DNA from 2 places in the Agrococcus sp. SL85 genome. Region 1 is predicted to be linked to the other one. Evidence: predicted binding sites of a transcription regulator. Region 1 holds the regulator's gene; the other holds the start of a gene.

The links. Region 1 encodes HrcA, which represses chaperone genes, less so after heat shock. Its sites were predicted from a motif close to TTNGCACTCGNNNNNNNCGAGTGCNAA; they were not measured.
Region 2: groL (chaperonin GroEL) is a predicted target of HrcA. The motif match lies at 1,672-1,698, and genes of this name have one in related genera.

Annotation. Positions count from the first base shown of each region.
Region 1 is NZ_CP113066.1:2,069,468-2,072,865, reverse strand. It holds gene OVA14_RS10285 (16S rRNA (uracil(1498)-N(3))-methyltransferase) at 1-482, opposite strand, end outside; gene OVA14_RS10280 (DnaJ C-terminal domain-containing protein) at 482-1,573, opposite strand; gene hrcA (heat-inducible transcriptional repressor HrcA) at 1,574-2,590, opposite strand; gene OVA14_RS10270 (DUF4870 domain-containing protein) at 2,773-3,398, shown strand, end outside.
Region 2 is NZ_CP113066.1:377,160-380,557, forward strand. It holds gene groL (chaperonin GroEL) at 17-1,636, opposite strand; gene OVA14_RS01760 (cold-shock protein) at 1,773-2,024, opposite strand; gene OVA14_RS01765 (LytR C-terminal domain-containing protein) at 2,178-2,732, opposite strand; gene OVA14_RS01770 (DUF3263 domain-containing protein) at 2,729-3,061, opposite strand; gene msrB (peptide-methionine (R)-S-oxide reductase MsrB) at 3,134-3,398, shown strand, end outside.

The sequences.
Region 1 (3,398 bases):
GCCGCGAGCCCCTCGGCGTCGACGACGGGCAGCACCTCGGGCAGCAACGGGCGGATGGCCTGCTTGCCGGCCTCGCGCACGACCTTCCTCCAGCGCTCGAGCGAGCGCTCACCGCGCTCGCCCTTCCACTGCACGACGCTGCGGCGCGCCTGCCACGGCACGATCGCGTCGACGCCCAGCTCGGTCGCCGCCTGCACCGCGAGCTCCGCGCGGTCGCCCTTCGCGAGGGCCTGCGAGAGCCCGATGCGGGGGCTCGGCGCCGCGACGCGCTCCAGGCGGTGCAGCACGACGTCGACGCCGTCGCGCTCGGCGCGCTCGACGACGCCCTCCGCGAGGGTGCCGCGCCCGTCGCTCACGAGCACGCGCTCGCCGCGCCGCATCCGGCTGACGACCGCCGCGTGGTGGGCCTCGTCGCGCTCGAGCGCGATGACGTCGCCCTCGGCGTGCGCCGCGAGCGCGTCGTGCCAGTAGCAGTGCGCCATCAGAGGCGGAGGCGGTCGCGCATCTTGGCGAAGAGCCCCTGCTTGAAGTGGCCGAGCGTGGGCGCGGGCGCCTTCGTGCGGTCGCGCAGCTCGCGCAGCAGCTCCTCGGAGCGGCGGTCGAGGCGCGTCGGCGTCACGACCTGCACGCCCAGGCGCAGGTCGCCGCGACCGGCGCCGCGCAGCCGCGTCACGCCGCGCCCGCCGACCGTGATGACGTCGCCCGACTGCACGCCGGCGCGCACCTCCACGTCGACGGGGCCGTCGATCGCCTCGACCGTGGCGCTCGTGCCGAGCGCGGCGTCCGGCATCGACACCTCGAGGGTGCCGAGCAGGTCGTCGCCGCTGCGGCTGAAGACGTCGTGGTGCTTGACGTTGATCTCGAGGTAGAGCGTGCCCGCGGGGCCGCCGGCCTCGCCCACCTCGCCCTGCCCGGGCAGCTGGATGCGCAGGCCCGTGTCGACGCCCGCGGGGATGTCGACGGGGATGCTGCGCTCGGCGCGCACGCGCCCGTGGCCCGCGCACGTCGGGCACGGCGAGGGGATCGTCGTGCCGTGGCCCTGGCAGTGCTGGCACGGCTGCGTCGTGACGACGTTCCCGAGCAGCGAGCGCACCTGGCGCTGCACGTGGCCGGAGCCGCCGCACATCGTGCAGCGCTCCTCGCTCGTGCCCGGCGACGTGCACGCGCCCTGGCAGCTGCCGCACAGCACGGCGGTCTGCACGCGCAGCTCGCGGTGCACGCCGAACACGACGTCGCCGAGGTCGAGGTCGACGCGCAGCAGGCTGTCCTGGCCGGGCTGGCGGCGCGGGCGGGGGCCCTGGCCGCGGCCGCCGCCGCCGAAGAACTGCTCGAAGATGTCGCCGAAGCCGAAGCCGCCGCCCATGCCGGGCTGCGGGCCGCGGTCGTACTCGGCGCGGGAGGTGGCGTCGCCGAGCACGTCGTAGGCGTGCGTGACGTCCTTGAACCGCTCTGCGGCCTCCGGGCTCGGGTTGACGTCCGGGTGCAGCTCGCGCGCGAGCCTCCTGTACGCCTTCTTGATCTCGTCCTGGCCGGCGTCGCGGGCGACGCCGAGGGTCTCGTAGTGGTCGGTCACTCAGTCCTCGCTCAAGAGCCGCGTGAGGTAGCGCGCGACGGCGCGCACCGCGGCCATGTTGCCTGCGTAGTCCATCCTGGTCGGGCCCAGCACCCCGACGTGCCCGTCGCTGCCGTCGGCCGAGTAGGTCGAGGCGACGACGGCGGTCTCGCCGAGGGGCCCGGCGAGCTCGCGCCCGATGCGGGTCGCGACCTCGCCCTCGGCGCCCATCTCGTCGAAGAGGCGCAGGAGGGTCACCTGCTCCTCGATCGCGTCGAGCACGGGCGTCACGGTGCGCGGGAAGTCGCGCTCCTCGCGCACGAGGTGCGAGGCGCCCGCCATGTAGAGGCGCTCGCCGCCCGCACCGAGCAGCATGTCGGCGAGCGCCCGCGCGATCGCCGCGGTCGCGGCGTGCAGCGCGGGCGGCGCGTCGGCGGCGACGCCCGCGAGGCGCTCGGCGGCGGCCGCCGCGGGCAGCTCGGCGATCGTCTCGGTGAAGGCGCGGCCGAGGGCCATCGCCTCCTCGGGCTCGATGCGCTGCTGGGCGTCGACCATCCGCTGCTCGACGCGCCCCGAGTCGAGGATGAGCACGGCCAGCACGCGGGCCTCGGCGATCGCGACGAGCTCGACGCGGCGCACGGCGGCCTGGCGGCGCACCGGCACCTGCACGAGCGCCACCTGGTTCGTGAGCTGCGAGAGCAGCCGCGCCGTGCGGGCGAGCATCTCGTCGCGGTCGTGGGTCTCGGCCTCGAGGAAGCGCGCGATCGCCTGGCGCTGGGCGCCCGTGAGGGGCTGCATGCGCTGGAGGCGGTCGACGAAGACGCGGTAGCCCTTGTCGGTCGGCACGCGCCCGGACGACGTGTGCGGGGCGACGATGAGCTCCTCCTCCTCGAGGAGCGCCATGTCGTTGCGGATGGTCGCGGCCGAGACGCCGAAGGCGTGACGGTCGACGATCGACTTCGAGCCGACCGGCTCGCGGAGCGCGACGTAGTCCTGCACGATCGCGCGGAGGACCTCGAGGCCGCGGTCGGAGACCATCCCGCTCCTCTCGTCGTGCGGGCGACTCCTCGCTCCGCTCTTGCACGCGTCTCTGGCACTCGTCAGGACTGACTGCCAATCCTATCGCGCCCTCGCCTCGAAGCCGATCCCCAGCCGGGGCGGCGCAGAATGAACCTGCACGGCGCGGGACCTCCGCCCGAGCCCCCACAGGAAGGCACGTCATGTCCGACCCCAACGCCCCCCGCCGCGAGGATCAGCCGGACCCCGCCGCGCAGCCCGGCGACGGCTTCTCCGTGACCCACGAGCAGCACGCCGCGCCCAGCGCGCCGGCGGCGCCCGGCGTCGGCCAGCCCGCGCAGCCGTTCACCGGCCACTCGCCCGACGCCGCGGCCGGCAACCCCGCGTTCTCCGCCCCGCCCGCCGACGGCCAGGGCCGGCAGCAGCCCCAGCAGCCCTCCGCGCCCGCGGCGCCGCCCTACGGTGCGCCGCAGGGCGAGCACGGCGCCCCGTCCCACGGCGTGCCGCCCCACGGCGCCCCGCCCCAGTACGGCGCGCCGCAGGGCCACCAGCCGCCGCAGGGCGCCTACCCGCCCGCGGGCGGCTACCCGCCGCCGCAGGGCGGCCAGTACGGCGCCCCGGGCCAGCCGCAGTACGCCTCTGCGCCCCCGATGTCGCCGGTCGACGAGAAGAACGCCGGCATGTGGGGCCACCTGTCCGGCCTCTCCACGATCGTCACGGGCGGATTCGGCGGCTGGATCGGGCCGCTCATCGTCTTCATGATCTACAAGGACCGCAGCGCCTTCGCCAAGCAGGAGGCAAGGGAGGCGCTGAACTTCGGCATCTTCTC
Region 2 (3,398 bases), 1.0 Mb from region 1:
CGACTCGTGGGATGGATCAGAAGTCCATGCCGCCCGTGGGGTCGGCGGGCATCGCCGCGGCCTTCTCGGGCTTGTCGGCGACGACGGCCTCGGTCGTGAGGAAGAGGCCGGCGATCGACGCGGCGTTGGCGAGCGCCGAGCGCGTCACCTTCACCGGGTCCGAGATGCCCGAGGCGAGCATGTCGACGTACTCGCCCGTGGCGGCGTTGAGGCCGTGACCCACGGGGAGGTTGCGGACCTTCTCGGCCACGACGCCCGGCTCGAGGCCGGCGTTGAGGGCGATCTGCTTCAGGGGCGCGTCGACCGCGACCTTGACGATGTTCGCGCCGGTCTGCTCCTCGCCCTGCAGCTGGAGGGTCTCGAAGACCGTCTTCGCCGCCTGGATGAGCGCGACGCCGCCGCCGGGGACGATGCCCTCCTCGACGGCCGCCTTCGCGTTGCGCACGGCGTCCTCGATGCGGTGCTTGCGCTCCTTGAGCTCGACCTCGGTCGCGGCGCCCGACTTGATGACGGCGACGCCGCCCGCGAGCTTCGCGAGGCGCTCCTGGAGCTTCTCGCGGTCGTAGTCGGAGTCGGTGTTCTCGATCTCCGAGCGGATCTGGCGCACGCGGCCCGCGATGGCCTCGGCCTCGCCGGCGCCCTCGACGATCGTCGTCTCGTCCTTCGTGATGACGACCTTGCGCGCGCGGCCCAGGAGGTCGAGCGTCGCGTTCTCGAGCTTGAGGCCGACCTCCTCGGAGATCACCTGGCCGCCCGTGAGGATCGCCATGTCGGCGAGCATCGCCTTGCGGCGGTCGCCGAAGCCGGGGGCCTTGACGGCGACCGACTTGAAGATGCCGCGGATCTTGTTCACGACGAGCGTCGCGAGCGCCTCGCCCTCGACGTCCTCGGCGATGATGACGAGCTGCTTGCCCGCCTGGATCACCTTGTCGACGATCGGGAGCAGGTCCTTGATGTTCGAGATCTTCGAGTTGACGATCAGGATGTACGGGTCCTCGAAGACCGTCTCCTGGCGCTCGGGGTCCGTCACGAAGTACTGCGACAGGAAGCCCTTGTCGAAGCGCATGCCCTCGGTCAGCTCGAGCTCGGTGCCGAAGGTGTTCGACTCCTCGACGGTGACGACGCCCTCCTTGCCCACCTTGTCGATGGCCTCGGCGATGAGCGCGCCGATCTCCTCGTCGGCGGCCGAGATCGACGCGGTCGCGGCGATCTCGTCCTTCGTCTCGATCTCCTTCGCGTTGGCGAGCAGCTGCTCGCTCACCGCGGCGGCGGCCTTCTCGATGCCGCGCTTGAGGCTGATCGGGTCGGCGCCCGCGGCCACGTTGCGCAGGCCCTCGCGCACGAGCGCCTGGGCGAGGACGGTCGCCGTCGTCGTGCCGTCGCCGGCGACGTCGTCGGTCTTCTTCGCGACCTCCTTGACGAGCTCGGCGCCGATCTTCTCGAACGGGTCCTCGAGCTCGATCTCCTTGGCGATCGAGACGCCGTCGTTCGTGATGGTGGGGGCGCCCCACTTCTTCTCGAGGACGACGTTGCGGCCGCGCGGGCCGAGGGTCACCTTCACCGCGTCGGCGAGCGTGTTGAGTCCACGCTCCAGCCCGCGGCGGGCCTCCTCATCGAAAGCGATCATCTTTGCCATAGCGGTCTCGTCCCTCCTGGACGTGTCGACGTTCACTGGCACTCCACCAGAGCGAGTGCCAGGGGCAAGTCTGGCACTCAGCGCATGGGAGTGCAAGCGAGCGCCGAGCGCTTCGCCGAGGGCGGACGGGCGGGCGTCAGGCCTGCTCGCCGAGGCGCGGCTCGACCCGCTCCGCCTGCGGCCCGCCGGGCGCCGCGCCGACCGCCAGCAGCACGCGCTGGCCCTCGTCGAGCACGCGGAAGCCGGGCATGAGGATCTGCGAGTAGTGGACGAAGACCTCGTCGCCCGTCCCGTCGACGCGGATGAAGCCGAAGCCCTTCTCGCGGTCGAACCACTTCACGGTGCCCAGGACCCGCTCGTCCTCGCTCGTGGACGTCTCGATGCTCATCGCGCCTCCCCCTCGACGGTCACGCCGGGCGTGGGCCCGTCGAGTGCGGCGCTGCGCCGCGTCGATGTGTACCCCACGAATGTACCCCAATCGGGGGACAGCGCGGAATCGGGCGGGCCGCCTCGCGGGGCGGCTCGCACCGGGGCCGGCGGCCTATGGCGCGGGCGTGCCCGAGTGCTCGACGCCGCCGTCCTCGCGGGGCTCGACGCTCGGCACCGTGCCGGGGGCGTCCGCACCGAGCACGATCGTGATGGGCGAGCCCGAGATGCGGCCGTCGGAGAGCGCGGCCTCGCCGACGCCGAGGCCCTGCACGAGCCCGCGCGCGACGGCCGCGAGCTCCTCGCTGTCGTACCAGACGACCGTCTCCGCCTGCTCGTCGGTCGAGCCGCCCGTGGCCGTGACATCCCAGCCGAGGTCCTCGAGCGACTGCCCCACGCCGGCGGCGAGGCCGTCCTCCCCCGAGGCGTCGAGCACCGAGATCGAGGCATCGAGCGACGGATCGATCTCGCCGGGGTTCGTGACGACCTCGGGCGCTGCCGACTCGGAGGCCGCGGGCGCGGGCGCCTGCGGCCGCAGCAGGTCGAGCGCCACGATGCCGGCGCCCGTCAGCACGACGACCGCGCAGACGGCGGCGAGCAGGATGCCCCACCAGGGCCACCCCGGCGCGTCCGCCGTGCGGTGCGCGCCCACGCGGTGCGTGCGGCTCATCGGCCCTCCCTCAGGCGCAGCAGCCGGCGCACGAGCATGGGGTCGTGGCGCACGGCCTCCGGCGTCGCGAGGAGGCCGTCGAGCACCTGGTAGTAGCGGGTGGTCGACCACCCGAACTCCGCCCGGATGGCGCGCGCCTTCGCGCCCGCGTGGCTCGACCAGCGCCCCTCGAAGTCGAGGATGCGCCGCACGCGCGCCTCGCGCGCGGCGGCGACGTCGTCATCCGCCTGCGCGATCTGCGCGTCCTCGAGCGCTGCGCCCTCGGCGAAGGCCAGGGCGGCCGCCTCGTCGGCGGACCCCCCTCCATGCGCGCGGGGCTCGTTCGGCATGCCTCGATCCTAGATCGGCGCAGGCGCTTCGCCCGCCGCGAAACACGAGCCGCGCGGGCGTACGATCGAGGCATGACCGACCGCATCGAACGCTCCGACTCCGAGTGGCGCGAGGCCCTCTCGCCCGACGCCTACCGCGTGCTGCGCGAGGCCGGCACCGAGCGCCCCTGGACGGGCGCCCTGCTGGACGAGCACCGCCAGGGCGTGTACGCCTGCGGCGCGTGCGGCAACGAGCTCTTCGACGACGAGACGAAGTTCGACTCCGGCTGCGGCTGGCCGTCGTTCTTCGACGCGCGCGAGGACGCCGTCGAGCTCATCGAGGACCGCTCGCTCGGCA